Regions from separate parts of the Pseudomonas sp. 273 genome, predicted to be linked through region 2. Evidence: riboswitches for the same ligand, from Rfam matches in the RefSeq annotation. Region 2 holds a riboswitch; the other holds the start of a gene.
What was found. Region 2 has a riboswitch for manganese ahead of PKO50_RS26375 (TMEM165/GDT1 family protein). Riboswitches for the same ligand answer to the same signal wherever they lie in the genome.
Positions count from the first base shown of each region.

Region 1 (9,905 bases), 1.9 Mb from region 2:
TACAGGCATCCCCTAGGGTCTGCTGGCGCCCTTAGGCGGCCAGAGCGTAGTTGTCGTCGTTGGCAACTATGAATTGTGGCAGCGGATTTACGAGAACTGTCACCTACTCGGCATGCCCCTCAAGTTTTGTTACCGGCGTCGAATCCTAATCGGCCCCAAAACCCGTAAAGGTCGCGGCCAGTGTACGGCAAAGCCCCCGGCGCGTCCACCGGGGGGCTTGCAAGTGCCTGTCAGCCCAGGAGTTTCAGCACGGCTTCGGCCACCGCTTCGCTGGAGGCGGGGTTCTGCCCGGTGATCAGCAGGCGGTCCACTTCCACGTGGCTCTGCCAGTCGTCGGCCTTGCTGTAGCGGCCGCCCTTGGCCTTGAGTTCGGTCTGCACCAGGAAGGGCACCACGGCGGTCAGGCCCACGGCTTCTTCCTCGCTGTTGGAGAAGCCGGTGACGTGGCGGCCCTCGACCAGCGGCTTGCCGTCGCCGTTCCTGGCGTGGCGCAGCACGCCGGGGGCGTGGCAGACGGTGGCCACCGGCTTGCCGGCGTGGGCGAAGGCCTCGATCAGGGCGATGGAGTGTTTGTCCTCGGCCAGGTCCCACAGGGGGCCGTGGCCGCCGGGGTAGAAGATGGCGTCGTAGTCGGCTTCGTTCACCTCGGCCAGCCTGCGGGTGCTGGCCAGGGTGGCCTGGGCCTCGGGGTCCTTGCGGAAGCGCTCGGTGGCCGGGGTCTGGGCGTCGGGCTCGTCGCTCTTGGGGTCCAGCGGCGGCTGGCCGCCCTTGGGCGAGGCGAGCGTCAGCTCGGCGCCGGCGTCCTTGAACACGTAGTAGGGCGCGGCGAATTCCTCCAGCCAGAAGCCGGTTTTCTTGCCGGTGTCGCCCAGTTGGTCGTGGGATGTGAGCACTACCAGGATCTTCATGGCCTCTCCTTGCATGCAGCGGTGTGACGGCAGGCGCCGGCCGGGCGCCTGGCGGAACCGTCAGTTTAGGCGCTGCGCCGCGGCTTGCACGCTGCGGCGCGGTGTTCAGCGGCCGAGGGTGATGGCCAGGTAGGCGACGTAGAGTGCGCCGTTGCCCAGCAACACCCAGGCGGCGATGCCGTCGTGGCGGGCGTTGAGGCGCAGCCAGAGCGCCGCGCCGAGGGTCACCAGTACGCCGGTGAGCACTTCGATGCGCGGCTGCCAGGGCGTCAGCAGGATGCCGATGGCCGGCAGCAGGGTGCCCTGGAAGACCATGGCGCCGGTGATGTTGCCGAAGGCCAGGGTGTCCTTGCCGCGGCGCACCCAGAGGATGCTGTTGACCTTCTCCGGCAACTCGGTGGCGATGGGGATGATCAGCAGCGAGAGCAGCAGGGCGGAGATGCCGAGCAGGCTGGACAGGCCTTCCACGCCGTGGATGAAGCCCTTGGCGCCGAGCACCAGCAGGGCCAGGCCCAGGGCCAGTTGCGCGACTATGGTGACGATGTTGGTCGGCAGGCCGGTGCGCGCCAGCCACATGGGGTTTTCCGCCGCGGTGCCGTGGCCGTCCTCCACCAGTTCGCGGGAGGCGCGCAGGGTGAGGGTGATGTAGCCGATGTAGGTGAGCACCAGCAGCACGCTCAGGCCGATGCGGTAGCTGTGCAACTGCGAGGGCACGAACATCGCCACCGTGGCCAGGCAGAAGGCCAGGAGGAAGAAGTTGAGGTCGCGCAGCAGGCCGCTGCGCTCGGGCACCAGGCGCCCGCGCAGGCCACGGCCGCGGAGGACGAAGCAGGCCATCAGGCAGGTGGACAGGGTGGAGAGCATCAGCGGCGCGCCGAGGATGGCGCCCACGCCCACTTCTTCGTTGAGCGACACGTTGCTGGTGCCGGCCACCAGCGCCAGCAGCGGTACCAGGGTTTCCGGCAGGGCGGTGCCGATGGCGGCGAACAGCGAGCCGGTGACGCCTTCGGAAATGCCCAGGCGCTCGCCCAGGTGTTCCAGGGCGTTGGTGAAGAGTTCGGCGGCGACCAGAATGAGCAGCAACATGCCGAGCAGTTCGAGGACGAAGGTCAGCATGGGGCGCGCTCCTCGCGGGTGGAGGGCGACACGGGACGGAGGCGGTGCATCACGGTGGAACTCCCGGCCGGTGTAGTACCCATGACCATGCGCCTCCCCGGCCGCTGCGGAGGTTGCATGGTCAAAGGTCTTGCCAGGCTGTGCGCTGGCCACGCCATGGCCTGCCGGCCAAGGATGTTGACGTGGTCCCCGCCGGTGTTTCCGGGCGGGCGGCTACTCCCCAATGACGCCGGGCATTCTAGCGGATTGCCCGGCGCGCTCAAGGGCTTGTTTCACCATGTGTCGATCAAAGGGCGCTTCTTGCCGGCGCGTTTCGCCGCTTTCGGCGTCGACGCCAGGCCGCGCAGCAGCCAGCGGCGGGTCTCGGCCGGGTCGATGACGTCGTCGATCTCCAGGAAGCTGGCCATGTTCAGCCCTTTGCCGTGGCGATAGGCCGCAGCGACCATCTTGTCGAACAGCTTCTGCCGTTCCCCGGCGTCCTCCACGGCCGCCAGCTCCTTGGCGTAGCCCAGCCGCACCGCGCCCTCCAGGCCCATGGCGCCGAACTCGCCGCTGGGCCAGGCGATGGTGAACAGCGAGGCATGGAAGCTGCCGGCGGCCATGGCCATGGCGCCCAGGCCATAGCCCTTGCGCAGCACCACGGTGAAGAAGGGCACGCTCAGGCTGGCGGCGGTGACGAACATGCGCGAGACGTGGCGCACCGTGCCCTGCTTTTCCGCCTCCGGGCCGACCATGAAGCCGGGGGTGTCGCACAGCGACAGCATCGGCAGGTCGAAGGCGTCGCACAGTTGCATGAAGCGCGCGGCCTTGTCGCCGGCCACGGCGTCGATGGCGCCGCCCAGGTGCGCGGGGTTGTTGGCGATCAGGCCGAAGGGCTTGCCTTCGATGCGCACCAGCGCGGTGATCATGCCCGGGGCGAACTGCCGGCGCAGCTCCAGCACCGAGCCTTCGTCGGCCAGGGTGGCGATGACCTGGCGCATGTCGTAGGCGCGCAGGCGGTTCTCCGGCACGGCGTGGCGCAGGTGGCGCTGGTCCGTGCACTGCCAGTCGGCGACCTCGCCCTGGAAGTAGGACAGGTACTGGCGGGCGATGCGCGTGGCTTCGGCCTCGTCCTCCACCAGCACGTCGATCACCCCGTTGGGGCCCTGCACGCTGCTCGGCCCGACTTCCTCGGCGGCGTAGCGGCCCAGGCCGCCGCCCTCGATCATCGCCGGGCCCGCCATGCCGATGCTGCTGTCGCGGGTGGCGATGATCACGTCGCAGCAGCCCAGCAGCGCGGCGTTGCCGGCGAAGCAGCGGCCGGAAACCACGCCCACCAGCGGCACCAGCCCGGAGAGTTTCGCCATGCCCATGAAGGTGGCGCAGTCCAGCCCGGCCACGCCCAGGTAGTCGCTGTCGCCGGGGCGCCCGCCGCCGCCTTCGGCGTAGAGCACCATCGGGATGCGCCACTGCTCGGCCAGTTGCAGCATGCGGTCGCTCTTCTTGTGGTTCATCACCCCCTGGGTGCCGGCGAACACCGTGTAGTCGTAGGCGATGGCCAGGCAGCGCGCGGCTTCCTCGCCGAACTGCGCGGCATTGACGCTGCCCAGGCCGGTGACCAAGCCGTCGGCCGGGCTGATCGTCTGCAGCTCCTCCAGGCTGCGCCGCCGCCGTTGCGCGGCGATGGCCAGGGCGCCGTACTCGATGAAGCTGCCGGCATCCAGCAGGTCGGCGAGGTTTTCCCGGGCGCTGCGCTTGCCGGCGGCGTGGCGCTTGGCGATGGCTTCCGGGCGCCGCGCGTCGAGGCCGATGGCATGGCGTTCGAGGACTTCGGCGAGGTCGGCGCGGATGTGTTCGAGGTCCTGCTCGCCGGCCAGGCCTTCGTCCAGCGCGGCCACTTCCGCCGGCTCGACGAACAGCAGCGGCGCGCCTTCGTCGAGGCTGTCGCCCGGTTCGGCGGCCAGGCTGTGGACGATGCCGCTGGCGCTGGCCTTGACCTCGAATTCCATCTTCATGGCTTCGACGATGGCGATCACCTGGCCGCTGGCCACGGCGTCGCCGGGGGCGGCCAGCAGGCTGACCAGCACGCCGGCGCCGGGAGCGTTCAGGGCGAGGCAGCCGGGCGGTGCCGCGTGGCTGCGCGTGGCCTGTTCGCCGCCGGCGCTGCCCAGCCAGCGGTGCGGGTGCTCGCCGCCGGCCAGCAGCTCCGCCAGGTGCTGCTCGATGAAGCGGGTGCTCACCTGGTTGTCCGCCAGTTCCGGGCGGCGCAGCAGGTTGAGCAGCAGCGGGATGTTGTTGGCAACGCCTTCGATGCGGAATTCGCAGAGCGCGTGGTAGGCCTTGCGCAGGGCCTGTGGATAATCCGCCGCCTGGACGATCAGCTTGGCCAGCAGCGAGTCGTAGCCGGCGCCGGTGCGGTAGCCGGGGTAGCCGTAGCCGTCCACCCGCAGGCCGGGGCCGCTGGGCGGCTGGTAGGCGGCCAATACGCCGCTGGCCGGTTGCGGCGTGCCGTCGGCGGCCAGGCTTTCCAGGTTGATCCGTAGTTGCAGGGCGAAGCCGCGCGGGGCGGGGATATCTGCCTGTTGCAAACCCAGCTCGGCCAGGCTGGCGCCGGCGGCGAGGCGCAGCTGGGCCTGGACCAGGTCGATGCCGGTGATGGCCTCGGTGATGGTGTGTTCCACCTGCAGGCGCGGGTTGGCTTCCATGAACAGGAAGTCGCCGCTGTCCTCGTCGAGGAGGAATTCGAAGGTGCCCAGGCCGCGGTAGCGCACCGCTTCGGCCAGGCGCACCGCGGCGCTGGCGATGGCTCCGCGCAGGCGCGGGTGCAGGCCGGGGCTGGGGGCGATCTCCAGCAGCTTCTGGTTGCGCCGCTGCAGGCTGCAGTCGCGCTCCCACAGGTGGCTCACCTGGCCACTGCCGTCGCCGATGACCTGGATTTCGATGTGCCGGGCGCGCTCCACCAGGCGCTCGACGTAGAGCGCGTCGTTGCCGAAGGCCGCGCGGGCTTCCGACTGGCAGCGCGCATAGGCTTCGGCGATGTCCTCGCGCCGGCGCACCGCGCGCATGCCGCGCCCGCCGCCGCCGGCCAGGGCCTTGATCATCATGCCGGCGCCGCTGGGCAACTGGGCGAAGAAGCGCCCGGCTTCCTCCAGGCTGGTGGCGCGGTTGGTGCCGGCGGCCAGGGCCACGCCGTGCTGGCTGGCCAGCTCGCGGGCGCGGGCCTTGTCGCCCAACTGTTCCAGGACTTCGGCGTCGGGGCCGACGAAGCGCAGGCCGGCCGCTTCGCAGCGGCGGGCGAACCCGGCGTTCTCGGAAAGGAAGCCATAGCCGGGGTGCACGGCATCGCAGCCCTGGGCCAGGGCCACTTCGATCAGCTGGGCGATGTCCAGGTAGGCGGCGGCCCCGCGCCCGCGTAGGGGCACGGCCTGGTCGGCCTGGCGGGTGTGCAGCGAGGCGGCGTCGTCCTCGGCGAAGACGGCGACGCTGCGGATGCCGAGTTCGGCGGCGGCGCGGGCGATGCGGATGGCGATCTCGCCACGGTTGGCGATCAGCAGGCAGGTGATGGGCATGGGCGATTCCGCTTGTCGTTCTTCTGGCGTGGAATCGCTCCATCTTAGGGATGAAGCGGGGCCCCGGAACGAACCGGGGCCTCGCGAATGACGGGCCCTCAGCCCGGCTTATGACGCATGGCGCCCAACACGGGGCGGGTCAGCTGCTGGACGAGGCCTTCAGCAGTTTCAGGGCTTTCTCGGTCATGGCGACGCAGGCCTGGGTATTGCCTTGTTCCTGGGCCTGGGCAGCTTTCTCCTGAAGACGCATGGCCTGCTCCTGCACGCTGTCGCTGCTGTTGGTGCTCTGCATGCTCTCGTCGATCCGCTGCAGGTTGTCGCTGCAACGGTCGGCGGCGAACACCGGCGACGCGAGCAGCGCGGCACTGATGAACAGGATGGTGGTTTTCATGATGCGGTACCTGTACGGCTGAACATGACGCAGGCGGCGACTCGCCAGGCGAGCGGGGCCTGTACGGTGGACTGCGGTGGCCGTGCCGGGGTTCAGGAAAGTTGCGCGGACGGCAGTTCCACCCGCACGCCCAGGCCGCGGCCGTCCAGGCCCGGGTGAAGGCTGATGCGGCCCTGGTGGATTTCCACCACGCGCTTGACGATGGGCAGGCCCAGGCCGCTGCCGCCGCTGCCGGAGGCGACGCCGGGGCTGCGGTAGAAGCGGGTGAAGATGGCGGCCTGCTCGGCGGCGGCCACGCCGGGGCCGGAGTCCAGCACCCACAACTGCACCTGGGTGCCCTCGGTGCCCAGGCGCACTTCCACGCGGCCGCCCTCGGGGGTGTAGCGCAGGGCGTTGCCCACCAGGTTGCCGAGCATGATGCCCAGCCACACCGACACGCCCATGACCTCGGCGCCCTGGTTCTCCAGGGTCAGCTCGATGCCCTTGTCGATGGCCTGGGGGGCCAGCTCGGCGATGGTTTCCTCGCTGAGCTGGCCGAGGTCGACGCGGGTGAAGGTCTCGTGCAGTTCCTCGTTGTCCAGGCGCGCCAGCAGGAGGATCTGCTCCATCAGCGTGCCGATGCGCTCGACGCTGCGGCTGACCTGCTGCAGGCCATGGGCGAGCACCGCCGGGTCGGAGGAGCGCAGCGCCACCTGGGCGTGGGTGCGCAGGCTGGCCAGGGGCGTGCGGATTTCGTGGGCGGCGTCGCTGGTGAGGCGGCGCTCGGCCTCCATGGCGGTGCCCAGGCGTTCGAGCAGCAGGTTGAGTTCGTTGACCAGGCTGTGCACTTCCACCGGCGCCCGGTTGAGCGCCAGGGGTTGCAGGCTGTGGGCGTCGCGCTGGTGCAGTTGCGCGGTGAGGATGCGCAGCGGCGCCAGGCCGTTGTTGACGCCGAACCACACCAGCAGGGCCAGCAGCGGCAGGGCCAGCAGCAGCGGGAAGAGCGCGCTGAGCAGCAGCAGGTGCAGGGTGTGGCTGCGGTGGTGGAGGTTCTCCACCACCCAGATGCGCGCGTTCTCGTCGCGGGTGCTCAGTTGCAGGACGCGCCAGGTGATGCCGCCGTGGCTGATCTCGGAGAAGCCCGTCTCCAGGGCCTCCAGGCCGGAGGGCAGGCCCGCCGTGGCGAACAGCGGCTGGCCCTGGTACCAGAGGCTGTAGCCCAGGGCGGATTCGCGCCTGACCAGCGGCAGCCCCTCGATGGCCTTGCGGCTGCGGGCGATCAGCTCGCCCTGGCCGCCGGCGACGTCCACCAGGCGCAGGGCGGCCTCGCCGAAGTCGATCATGTCCTCGTCGTAGAGGCGGTCCACCTGGCGCGAGGCGAGGTGGTAGGTGAGGGTGCCGGCCAGCACCCAGCACAGGCTCACCCCACCGATCAGCAGCAGCAGCAGGCGCCGGCTCAGCGAGCCGGCGCGGCGCGTGCGCCCGGGCGTGGCGCTCAAGGCGCGTCCTTGGCCGGGCGGTCGATGCCGTAGCCGATGCCGCGCACGGTGCGGATCAGCTCGTTGCCCAGCTTGCGCCGCAGGTGGTGCACGTGGACTTCGATGGCGTTGCTTTCCAGCTCGCCGTCCCAGCCGTACAGGGCTTCCACCAGGCGGGTGCGCGAGAGCACCTTGCCGCGCTGTTCCAGCAGCAGGCGCAGCAGGGCGTATTCGCGCGGGGCCAGCTCCACCGCCTCGCCGCCCAGGCTGACCTGGTGGGTGGCCGGGTCCAGGCGCAGCTCGCCGTGTTCCAGCACCGGCTGGGCGCGGCCGGTGTGGCGGCGGGTGAGGGCGCGCACGCGGGCCAGCAGTTCGTCGAGGTCGAAGGGCTTGCTCAGGTAGTCGTCGGCGCCGGCGTCCAGGCCGGCCACGCGGTCGGCGACCTTGTCGCGGGCGGTGAGGATCAGCACCGGCGTCATGTCGCCGCGCCGGCGCAGGCCGCGCAGCACTTCCATGCCGTCGCGGCGCGGCAGGCCGAGGTCGAGCACCAGCAGGTCGAATTCGTCGGTGGCCAGGGCCTGGTCGGCGGCCACGCCGTCGGTCACCCAGTCCACGGTATCGCCTTCCAGGCCCAGCCCGGCGCGGATGCCGTCGCCCAGCAGCGGGTCGTCTTCAGCCAGCAGGATTCTCATGTTCGCCCCCTTTCGCGCGGTACCGCCGCGGCCATCCGCAGCAGGATAGCCGCAGCGGCGGTTTCGCGGCAGAGGCTGGCAGCGCCGGCTTAACGGCTGGTTAAGGCGGGGCGGGGCCCCTGTGCGCGATTGCGTATCTTCGCGCCGAGGCGCTTTTCGTAGGATGGGTGCACGCGGGGCAGCGCTATCGCAGGAGCGAGCTTGCTCGCGAACGGGGTTACCCGGCGGCTGCAGTGCTTTGGGTTGACTCCGCACCCTCTCCCCAGCCCTCTCCCGTAAGCGGGAGAGGGGGCGTCCGGCGTGGCCGTTAGGTCCGACGTCATCCTGTAGGAGCGGGCCCTGCCCGCGATTCGCGCGCAGGGCGCGCTCCTACAGGGGGGCACCATGCGTGGAGCTGTGTAGGAGCGAGCTTGCTTGCGAACGGGACTACCCGGCGGCTGTAGTGCTTTGGGTTGACTCCGCACCCTCTCCCCAGCCCTCTCCCGCAAGCGGGAGAGGGGGCCGTTCGGCGTGGCCGTTAGGTCCGACGTCATCCTGTAGGAGCGGGCCCTGCCCGCGATTCGCGCGCAGGGCGCGCTCCTACAGGGGGGCACCATGCGTGGAGCTGTGTAGGAGCGAGCTTGCTTGCGAACGGGACTACCCGGCGGCTGCAGTGCTTTGGGTTGACTCCGCACCCTCTCCCCAGCCCTCTCCCGCAAGCGGGAGAGGGGGCGTCCGGCGTGGCCGTTAGGTCCGACGTCATCCTGTAGGAGCGGGCCCTGCCCGCGATTCGCGCGCAGGGCGCGCTCCTACAGGGGGGCACCATGCGTGGAGCTGTGTAGGAGCGAGCTTGCTTGCGAACGGGACTACCCGGCGGCTGTAGTGCTTTGGGTTGACTCCGCACCCTCTCCCCAGCCCTCTCCCGCAAGCGGGAGAGGGGGCCGTTCGGCGTGGCCGTTAGGTCCGACGTCATCCTGTAGGAGCGGGCCTGAGCGATTCGCGCGCAGGGCGCGCTCCTACAGGGGAGCACCATGCGTGGAGCTGTGTAGGAGCGAGCTTGCTCGCGAACGGGATTACCCGGCGGCTGCAGTGCTTTGGGTTGACTCCGCACCCTCTCCCCAGCCCTCTCCCGCAAGCGGGAGAGGGGGCTGTCCGGTGTGGCCGTTAGGTCCGACGTCATCCTGTAGGAGCGGGCCCTGCCCGCGATTCGCGCGCAGGGTGCGCTCCTACAGGGGAGCACCATGCGTGGAGCTGTGTAGGAGCGAGCTTGCTCGCGAACGGGATTACCCGGCGGCTGCAGTGCTTTGGGTTGACTCCGTACCCTCTCCCCAGCCCTCTCCCGCAAGCGGGAGAGGGGGCCGTTCGGAGTGAGCGGCGGGGTCAGTGTCATCCTGGGCGCCTGGCTATCCTTGTCATTCCCGCGAACGCGCACTGCTGTCCGGCACTCTTCATGCTATTAACAGCTGCCCTTGCCGTTGGTTAATCTCCTGTAGTCGCTCCCGTCGTCGTCGGGAGCGTTCGGCCTCCAGGCCAGGGCGCTGAAACAGCGTCGCCTGTACCTCCACCATCAGCATCCACAGGCTTTGCCGGGCTCCGGTCCGACGTTGGTAAAGACTCAGCAGCAGGTAGCTGATCAACGCACAGAGAATCTGGATGCGCACGGCATTCTCGCTGCGCCCCAGGAAGCGCTTGATCTTCAGGTGCTGCTTGATCCATTTGAAAAACAGTTCGATTCGCCAGCGATCCCGGTAGCGCTCCGCAATCTCGGTCGCTGGGCTGGTCAGGTCATTAGTCGCCAGGCTCAGCGGAGGCTC
Region 1 is NZ_CP116775.1:205,269-215,173, forward strand. Features, by position in the region: RNA gene ssrA (transfer-messenger RNA) at 1-157, opposite strand, end outside; gene PKO50_RS01015 (type 1 glutamine amidotransferase domain-containing protein) at 231-908, opposite strand; gene PKO50_RS01020 (sodium:proton exchanger) at 1,014-2,024, opposite strand; yybP-ykoY riboswitch at 2,088-2,258, opposite strand; gene PKO50_RS01025 (carboxyl transferase domain-containing protein) at 2,297-5,572, opposite strand; gene PKO50_RS01030 (hypothetical protein) at 5,712-5,963, opposite strand; gene PKO50_RS01035 (ATP-binding protein) at 6,056-7,441, opposite strand; gene PKO50_RS01040 (response regulator) at 7,438-8,112, opposite strand; gene PKO50_RS01045 (IS4 family transposase) at 9,540-9,905, opposite strand, start outside.
Region 1: it holds a riboswitch for manganese, as region 2 does, so the genes downstream of both, PKO50_RS01020 (sodium:proton exchanger) here and PKO50_RS26375 (TMEM165/GDT1 family protein) in region 2, are expected to answer to the same signal.

Region 2 (9,905 bases):
GACGGACAACGCCGCGGCCTTCTTCCGCGGCGACAGGCTGCGGCGGGTCGACTGAAGCGCGAAGTGCTAAACTCGCGCCCTTTTTCAGGAGGCCGCATGTCCTACGCCCCTACCAGCGAGGTGCTGCTGCGCCAGATCGAACGTTTCGCCGGCCGCGTGCTGCTGGCCGGCCTGCCCGCCGACGGCCTGCTCGGCGAGCTGCCCCAGGCCCTGGGCTGGAGCTGGCACGCCGGCGAGCAGCGGCTGCTGGACGGCCGCCACCCGGGGCGCTGCCATTTCGGCGTGACGCCGCCAAGCGGCGAGTTCGACGCCGCCGTGCTGTTCCTGCCCAAGTCCCGCGAGCTGACCGACTACCTGCTGGCCGCCCTGGCCAGCCGCGTGCCCGGCGGCCAGCTGTACCTGGTGGGCGAGAAACGCGCCGGCGTCGAACGCGCCGCCAAACAGCTCGGCGCCCTGGCCAAGGCCGCCAAGCTCGACAGCGCGCGGCACTGCCAGCTCTGGCACGCCAGCGTCGATGGCGCCCTGCCCTGTCCCGACCTGCACGCCCTGGCCCAGCGCTACAGCCTGGAACTGGCCGACGGCGAACTGCAGGTGGTCACCCTGCCCGGTGTGTTCAGCCACGGCCGCCTGGACCGCGGCAGCGCCCTGCTGCTGGAGCACCTGGACGGCCTGCCCGAAGGCCACGTGCTGGACTTCGGCTGCGGCGCCGGCGTGCTCGGCGCGGTGCTCAAGCGCCGCTACCCGGCCAGCCGCCTGAGCCTGCTCGACGTCGACGCCTTCGCCCTGGAAAGCAGCCGCCTGACCCTTGCCGCCAACGGCCTGGAAGGCGAGGTGATCGGCGGCGATGGCATCGACGCGGCGCCCCCGGGCCTGGCCGCCATCGTCAGCAACCCGCCCTTCCACCAGGGCGTGCACACCGACTACCAGGCCAGCGAACACCTGCTGCGCGAAGCCGCGCAACACCTGCGTCCGGGCGGCGAACTGCGCCTGGTGGCCAACAGCTTCCTCAAGTACCCGCCGCTGATCGAACAGCACCTGGGCCCCTGCCGCAGCCTCGCCGAGGGCGACGGTTTCCGCATCTACAGCGCCCGCCGCCCCTGAGCCCGGGCGCCTCGTCGCGGGCCCACTACACTCCACCAGACCGAAAAGGGCGCGCCCAGCCGGCGCGCCTCACGAGCCGAGGATCGCCGTGAAAAGCACCGTGAAAGAAGCCGAGCTGACCTTCGTGAAGTCGCCGGAAAAGACCCCCGCGCACCTGAAGCGCTCGCTCAAGCCCAGGCACCTGAACATGATCGCCATCGGCGGCTCGATCGGCACCGGGCTGTTCGTCGCCTCCGGCAGCACCGTCGCCACCGCCGGCCCCGGCGGCGCGCTGCTGGCCTACGCGCTGATCGGCCTGATGGTGTTCTTCCTGATGACCAGCCTGGGCGAGATGGCCGCCTACATCCCCGACTCCGGCTCCTTCTCCACCTACGGCAGCCGCTTCATCGACGACGGCTTCGGCTTCGCCATGGGCTGGAACTACTGGTACAACTGGGCGGTGACCATCGCCGCGGAACTGGTGGCCGCGCAGTTGGTGATGCACTTCTGGTTCCCCGACGTGCCCGGCCTGTACTGGAGCGCGATCTTCCTGGCCATCATGTTCGGCCTCAACTTCTTCTCGGTGAAGGGCTTCGGCGAGAGCGAGTTCTGGTTCGCGCTGATCAAGGTGGTGGCCGTGGTGATCTTCATCGGCATCGGCCTGGCGAGCATCTTCGGCATCATGCACGGCATCGACTCCCCCGGCTTCAGCAACTTCACCACCGGCGATGCGCCCTTCGTCGGCGGCCTGCAGGCCATGGTCGGGGTGGCGATGATCGCCGGCTTCTCGTTCCAGGGCACCGAGCTGATCGGCGTCGCCGCCGGCGAGTCGGAGCACCCGCACAAGTCGATCCCCATCGCCATCCGCCAGGTGTTCTGGCGGATCCTGATGTTCTACATCCTGTCGATCTTCGTCATCGGCATGCTGATCCCCTACACCGATCCGAACCTGCTCAAGACCGACAGCAGCGACATCAGCACCTCGCCCTTCACCCTGCTCTTCGAGCGCGCCGGCCTGGCCGCGGCCGCCGGGGTGATGAACGCGGTGATCCTTTCGGCGATCCTCTCCGCCGGCAACTCGGGGATGTACGCCTCCACCCGCATGCTCTACACCATGGCCCTGCATGGCCAGGCGCCGCGCCTGTTCCGGCAGATCTCGCAGAGCGGCGTGCCGCGCTATGCGCTCTACGCCACCACGCTGATCGGCGGCCTGTGCTTCCTCAGCAGCTTCATCGGCGACAAGACCGTCTACACCTGGCTGCTCAACACCTCGGGCATGTGCGGCTTCATCGTCTGGCTGGGCATCGCCATTTCCCACTACCGCTTCCGCAAGGGCTACCTGCTGCAGGGCGGCAAGCTCGACGACCTGCCCTACCGCGCCAAGTGGTTCCCCTTCGGCCCGCTGTTCGCCTTCGCCCTGTGCCTGGCGATCACCCTCGGGCAGAACTACCAGGCGTTCGTCGGCGAGCACATCGACTGGACCGGGCTGGTCGCCACCTACGTCAGCCTGCCGCTGTTCCTCGCCATCTGGTGGGGCTACCGCCTGAAGAACGGCAGCCGCTTCGTCCGCTACGAGGAGATGGACGTCACCTCCGGCCGCGACGTCGACTGAAAGTCAGGCTTGCCCAAGCCGGACGACTTGGGCAGAATGCGCCCCGTCCTAGGGGAGTAGTCTCCCGCGAGCGGTTCCCGCCCTCGCCCGGCACGCGTCAACACACTTGGTCCGCAGACCATGGCGCGTGCGGCCCCAAGGCCCGCAGCAGTCGGGCCCGGGTTTGACAAGACCTATGACACGAGCGATCCGACCCGGGGTGGGCGGATGGCGCGTGTCATCGGTGATTAGTCGACCCGCCCCCTTAGGAAAGCCTGATGGAATCCCTGTTCGTCCCTATCCTGGTGGTTGCCCTCGCCGAAATCGGCGACAAGACGCAACTGCTCGCCCTCGTCCTCGCCGCGCGCTTCCGCAAGCCCTGGCCGATCATCGCCGGCATCGTCGTCGCTACCCTGGTCAACCACTTCGCTGCCGGCGCCGTGGGCAAATGGGTCTCCACCTTCTTCTCCGAAGCCGCCCTGAGCTGGCTGCTGGCCGCCTCCTTCCTGGCCGTGGCGGCCTGGACCCTGGTGCCGGACAAGCTGGATGACGACGAAGAGGGCGGCCTGAAGAGGTTCGGCCCCTTCCTCACCACGCTGATCGCCTTCTTCCTCGCCGAGATGGGCGACAAGACCCAGGTCGCCACCGTGATGCTGGCCGCGCAGTACCCGCACTTCTGGCTGGTGGTGCTGGGCACCACCATCGGCATGCTGCTGGCCAACGTGCCGGTGGTGCTGGCCGGCAACTTCGCCGCCGAGCGCCTGCCGCTGGCGCTGATCCGCCGCCTGGCCGCCTGCGCCTTCGCCGTGCTGGGCCTGGTCGCGGCCTGGCACGCCGCCCAGCTGTCAGGGCTGTTCTGACGGCCGCTTCGGCGTGGCGGCCAATGCCGCCGCCATGCCACAGGCCTACAGTGACAACTGTCGTCCCTAGCTGAAGGAAACAGCCATGACTGACAAGGACCTGAAACGCCTCGCCCGCCAGCACATCGACCTGAGCTGGAACAAGGGCCGCCTGGCCCTGGCCACCCAGCTGCACAGCCCGGACTTCCTCTACAAGAGCAGCTTCTCCGCCCAGCCCCTGGACAGCGCCGGCTACCGGCAGCTGATCGAGGGCATCCGCACGTCCATGGACGACCTGGAAGTGGTGGTCGAGGAATGCATCGGCGAGGGCCACAAGGTGTTCACCTGGAGCACCCTGGTCGGCACCATCAGCCGCCCCGCCTTCGGCTACCCGGCCAGCGACAAGGTGCTCAGCATCCCCGGCATGGCCCTGTGGGTATTCAACAGCCACGGCAAGCTGCAGGAGCTGTGCACGCTGATCGATATGGAAAGCTTCCGCAGCCAGATGGGCCTGCAGAACCGCCCGCTGGCGGAGCAGGCGCTGCCCTGAGGGGAAATGCCCTGCACGCGAATCGCGGATAAATCCGCTCAGCCGTAGGGCGCATAACGCCTACGGCGTTATCCGCCGTTTGGCCGCGATCCCCGGCGGCTCCAGGATTGACCTTGGCATTGGCTGTAGCGCCGGTGTATCGGCGGATAACCGCGAACGGTTATTCGCCCTACGTCGCGGGTGAGCCCGGCGTAGGGCGCATAACGCCTACGGCGTTATCCGCCGTCTGGCCGCGATCCCCGGCGGCTCCGGGGTTGCCCCTGGCATTGGCTGTAGCGCCGGTGTATCGGCGGATAACCGCGAACGGTTATTCGCCCTACGCCCCAGCCTGCGCGCGATTCGCGAACGAAGTCCGCGTCCTACAGGTACCCGTTGGCGTGGAACCAGTCGATGGCGCGGTGCAGGGTATCTTCCAGCGGCACGTGGCTTTCGAAGCCGATTTCCTCGCGGGCCTTGCGGCCGTCGAGGAACTGCCCGCCGGCCATCACCTCGATGGCGGTGTCGTCCAGCAGCGGCAGCTTGCCGGTCAGGCGGTAGCGCCAGCGGCCCAGGGTGGCCAGCGCGCGGGCGCGGTGCAGCGGCATCGGCTGCGGCGCCGGGCGGCCCAGCAGGCGGGCGATGGTGGCGGTGAGCTCGGCCATCTCCACGTTGTGCCCGGTGAGCAGGTAGCGTTCGCCAATGCGCCCGCGCTCCAGGGTCATCAGCAGGCCGCGCCCCGCTTCGCCGGCGTCGATCACGTTGCGCCGGCCCGGCACGTAGTGGGACATCTCGCCGCGACCGATGGCGGTGATCAGGCGCCCTGTGGTCGGCCCCATGTCCAGCTCGCCCAGCACCATGCCGGGAATCCCGATCACCACCGGCAGGCCGCCGCGGGCCTGTTCGCGGGCCTGTTCGTCCAGCGCCCATTTGCACATCACGTAGGCGCTCTTGCCGGTGGGCAGGCTCTCGTAGAACAGCCCCTCGTGGCCGGGCAGCCCCTGGGGGTGCATGGGCATGGCGAAGGCCGAGCCAACGTAGAGGATGCGCGACACCTTGTTGTGCTGGCAGGCCGCGTAGAAGTGGTTGGTCTGGTCCAGGGCGCTGGCCACCTCCTCCTGCCAGCGGCGCGGCCGCTGCGGGTAGTAGCCGGCGCTGAAGATCACCGCGTCCAGCCCGCTCAGGGCGCGTTCCAGCCCCTTGTAGTCGAACAGTTCGGCGACCCGGCATTCCGGCTCCAGGTAGGCCAGGCGCTGGATCTGCGAGGACGGACGGTGGATCAGCACCAGTTGGTGGCCGGCGGCCTTGATGGCGCGCGCGGCATGATGGCCGAGGAGCCCGGTGGCTCCGAGTACTGCGATTTTCACTGGCGCTCCCTGGTGATGGTCGAACCGGCCCGCGACCGGGCCGCCTGCAACGGATCGGGCTGGCCGATCCTCCCGCGCTTCACTTGCCGGCCTTGGCCTGCTCGTACAGCGGCATCACCTTGGGAATCGCGGCCTGCAGGTTGGCCATGCGGGTGGCGTCCGCCGGGTGGGTGCTGAGCAGCTCCGGCGGCTTCTCGCCGCCGGCCTGGCCCATCTTCTCCCACAGGGTCAGCGCGGCATTGGGGTTATAGCCGCCACGGGCCGCCAGCTCCAGGCCGATGAGGTCGGCCTCGTTCTCGTTCTGCCGGCTGTTGGGCAGGGTCATCAGGTACTCGACGCCGGTATTGGCCAGTTGCAGGCTGTCCTGGCCCAGGCCCGCCAGGCCCCCCAGCTGGGTAGCCATCTGCACGCCATAGGCCTTGGACATCGCCTCGCGGCCATGCTCGCGCAGGGCGTGGGCGATCTCGTGGCCCATCACCGCGGCGATCTCGTCGTCGGTGAGCTTCAACTGGTCGATCAGGCCGCTGTAGAAGATGATCTTGCCGCCGGGGCCGCAGTTGGCGTTGAGCTCGTCGCTCTTGATCACGTTGACCTGCCAGTCCCAGCCCGGGGCGTCCTGGCGGAACGCGCCGGTCTGCGGGATCAGCCGCGCGGCGATGGCCTTGACGCGCTTGGCGTCGCTGCTGCCGTTGTCCAGCTTGCCCGCGGAAGTCGCGTCGGTGAGGGTCTTCTGGTACGACTGCGAGTACATCTGGTCGACCTGCTGGCTCGACAGCATGCTGAACATGTACTGCTTGCGCTCGACGCCGACGGCGCCGCCGCTGGTGGTGTTCACCGGTTGGCAACCGGCCAGCAGCAGGGCCGCGGCCAGGCCGGCGAAACGGAATACGCTGGACATGATGCTCTCCTGAAGCATTGCATTCTCCCTGGGACAGCGCGCAATGGTAGGCCGCCCCCCGATGGCCGGCAACCGCTGTGCGAGGGAGACGACACAAGGGCGTTACAACCCATTACAAGGCATTTCCTAAGGAAACGCTGAAGTCCTGCCGATACAGCGGAACAGGCTGTCCCTGGTACGCGGGTATTTCGTCATGAAGTTCAAGTCGATCCAGTTTTCCGTGGTGGCGCTGGCGGGGGCCAGCGTGCTGGCAGTGGTGGTGGCGCTGGTGCTGTATGCCCTGTTCGCCGGCGGGCGCACCCAGACGCTGGTGCAGGAACGTACCCAGGCGCTGCTGGAAAAGGTCATCAACGAACGCCTGGTGGCCCTGGCGCGCGCCCAGGCCAGCCAGATCCAGCGCGAACTGGAATACCCGCTGACGGTGGTCAAGGGCCTGGCCCAGGCCAACATGCTGATGGACGGCAAGGACGCCGAAGGCAAGCCGCTGCTGGGCATCAGCCGCGGCGAGATGTCCAACCTGCTGCGCCAGACGGTGCAGCAGAACCCCAAGCTGCTGGACGCCTTCGCCGGCTGGGAACCCGGCGCCTTCGCCGGCCCCGACAGCCTCTACGCCGGGCAGACCGGCGCCGGCTACGACGCCAGCGGGCGCTTCATGCCCTGGTGGTACCGCAAGGCCGACGGCAGCCTCACCGTGGAAGCCATGGGCGACACCCTGGAAAGCCAGAAGGTGCTGCCCACCGGCGTGCGCGAGGGCGAGTACTACCTGTGCCCGAAGGAACGCCACAAGCCCTGCGTGATCGACCCGGCGCCCTATGAGATGGGCGGCAGGATGGTGCTGATGTCGTCCTTCAACGCGCCCATCCTGGTCGACGGCCAGTTCCGCGGCGCGGTGGGCGCCGACCTGTCCCTGGACTTCATCCAGGACCTGCTCAAGGCCGCCGACAGCACCCTGTACGACGGCGCCGGCGAACTCGCGCTGATCTCCGCCAACGGCCGCCTGGTGGCCTACACCAAGGACGCCGGCAAGCTCGGCGAACCGGCCGACAAGGTACTCGACGCCTCCCAGGCCGCCAGCCTCGGCAAGCTGCAGGGCGAGCAGCCGCTGTACCAGCAGGACGAAGCCCGCGATACCATCGCCGTGTTCCTGCCCTTCGCCATCGGCGACACCGGCACACGCTGGACGCTGATGCTGGAAATCCCGCGGCAGGCCGTGTTCGGCGAACTCAAGCAACTGCAGGGCGCGCTCAAGGCGCAGAGCGATTCCGACACCCTGGGCATGACCCTGGTCGGCCTGCTCATCGCCGCCGGCGGCCTGCTGGTGATCTGGCTGGTGGGCCACGGCATCGCCCGCCCGCTGCGCCAGCTGGTGGGCATGCTCGACGACATCGCCCAGGGCGAAGGCGACCTCACCCGCCGCCTCGCCAGCGAGCGCGCCGACGAGCTGGGCTCCATCGCCCGCGGCTTCAACACCTTCCTCGGCAAGCTGCAGGGCATGATCGGCCAGGTGGTGACCTCGGTGCAGCACGTCAGCGACTCCTCCGAGCACACCGCGGACATCGCCATCCGCACCAACCAGGGCGTGCAGAAGCAGCTGGCGGAGATCGAGCTGGTGGCCACCGCCGTCCACGAGATGACCGCCACCGCCCAGGACGTGGCGCGCAACGCCACCCACGCGGCGGAAGCGGCCAGCCACGCCGACCAGGCCGCGCACCAGGGCAGGCAGATAGTCGAAAGCAGCTCCGCGGCCATCCAGGCCCTGGCCACCGAGATCGGCCGCGCGGTCGGCGTGGTGCAGTCGCTGGCCCGCGACAGCGAGAACATCAACGCCATCCTGGTGGCCATCCGCGGCATCGCCGAGCAGACCAACCTGCTGGCGCTCAACGCCGCCATCGAGGCGGCGCGGGCTGGCGAGCAGGGCCGCGGCTTCGCCGTGGTGGCCGACGAGGTGCGCAACCTGGCGCAGAAGACCCAGCAGGCCACCCAGGAAATCCAGACGATGATCCAGCAACTGCAGAACGGCACCCGCGAAGTGGTGCAGGTGATGCAGCAGAGCCAGGAGAAGACCGACGACAGCGTGCGCCACGCCCACGAGGCCGCCCAGGCGCTGGAGTCGATCACCCAGGCGGTATCGGTGATCAACGACATGAACACCCAGATCGCCAGCGCCGCCGAGGAACAGAGCGCGGTGGCCGAGGACATCAACCGCAACGTCGCCAACATCGGCCTGGTCGCCAACCAGGTGGCCGGCGGCGCCGACGAAGCCTCCCAGGCCAGCGCCGAGCTGACCAGGCTGGCCGAGCAGCAGCGGCGGCTGGTGAATCAGTTCAAGGTCTAGAGCCCCTCTCCCCAACCCTCTCCCTCAAGCGGGAGAGGGGGCTGTCCCGAGTGGCCTGGAAGCCAGGCATCGTCCTCACACCACGCACGCGCTAACGGCATACGCGTAGGGCGCATAACGCCTACGGCGTTATCCGCCGTTTTCGCCGGGCGCCGGCATTCCGGGCCAACGGCGGATAACCGCGAACGCTTATTCTCCCTACGAACCAGGTGCCGGGCCCAAGAGCCCTCTCCCGCAAGCGGGAGAGGGGCTGTCCCGAGTGGCCTGGAAGCCAGGCATCATCCTCGCACCACGCACGCGCTAACGGCATACGCGTAGGGCGCATAACGCCTACGGCGTTATCCGCCGTTTTTGCCTCACAACGGCTCCGGCAACCGCTCGCACAACCGCGCCAGCGCCAGCGCCCAGGCCTGCTGGTCGTTCAGGCAGGGGATCAGCACCAGCTCCTCGCCGCCGGCGGCGATGAACTGTTCGCGGCCGCGCTGGCCGATTTCCTCCAGGGTCTCGATGCAGTCGGCGACGAAGGCCGGGCACATCACCAGCAGGCGCTTCACGCCCTGCTTCGCCAGGACCTCCAGCTGCGCATCGGTGTAGGGGCCGATCCATTTGGCGCGGCCCAGCCGCGACTGGAACGACACCGACCAGCGGCCCTTCTCCAGGCCCGCGCGCTCGGCGAACAGCTCCGCGGTGCGCAGGCACTGGCTGCGGTAGCACAGCGCCAGGACTTCCGGGCGCACGTGGCGGCTGTCGGCGGCGTCGAGGTCGTGGTTGCGGTCGCCCACCAGCTTGCGGATGTGCCGCTCGGGCAGGCCGTGGAAGCTCAGCAGCAGGTGGTCGTAGGGCTGCTCCAGGTAGGGCTGCACGCTGGTCACCAGTGCCTGCTGGTATTCCGGCTCGGCGTAGAACGGCGGCAGCACCATCAGGCGCATGCCATGCAGGCCGAGCTGGCGGATCAGCCGCCGGGCCTCCTCGATGACGGTGGTGGTGGTGCTGTCGGCGAACTGCGGGTACAGCGGCGCCAGGGTCACCCGGCGCACGCCCTGCTCGTAGAGGTCCAGCAGGGCGTTCTCGATGGACGGCTGGCCGTAGCGCATGGCCAGCGCCACCGGGCCATGCGGCCAGTACTTGCGCATGACCTGCTGCAGGCGGCGGCTGATCACCACCAGCGGCGAGCCCTGGTCCCACCAGATGGAGGCATAGGCATGCGCCGACTCCTCCGGGCGCTTGCGCAGGATCAGCGACACCAGCAGGCGCCGCGCCGGCCAGGGC
Region 2 is NZ_CP116775.1:5,779,728-5,789,632, forward strand. Features, by position in the region: gene PKO50_RS26360 (2-hydroxyacid dehydrogenase) at 1-55, shown strand, start outside; gene PKO50_RS26365 (class I SAM-dependent methyltransferase) at 97-1,101, shown strand; gene PKO50_RS26370 (amino acid permease) at 1,226-2,692, shown strand; yybP-ykoY riboswitch at 2,732-2,869, shown strand; gene PKO50_RS26375 (TMEM165/GDT1 family protein) at 2,950-3,531, shown strand; gene PKO50_RS26380 (ketosteroid isomerase-related protein) at 3,617-4,060, shown strand; gene PKO50_RS26385 (NAD-dependent epimerase/dehydratase family protein) at 4,420-5,403, opposite strand; gene PKO50_RS26390 (M48 family metallopeptidase) at 5,483-6,301, opposite strand; gene PKO50_RS26395 (methyl-accepting chemotaxis protein) at 6,495-8,636, shown strand; gene hemH (ferrochelatase) at 8,993-9,905, opposite strand, start outside.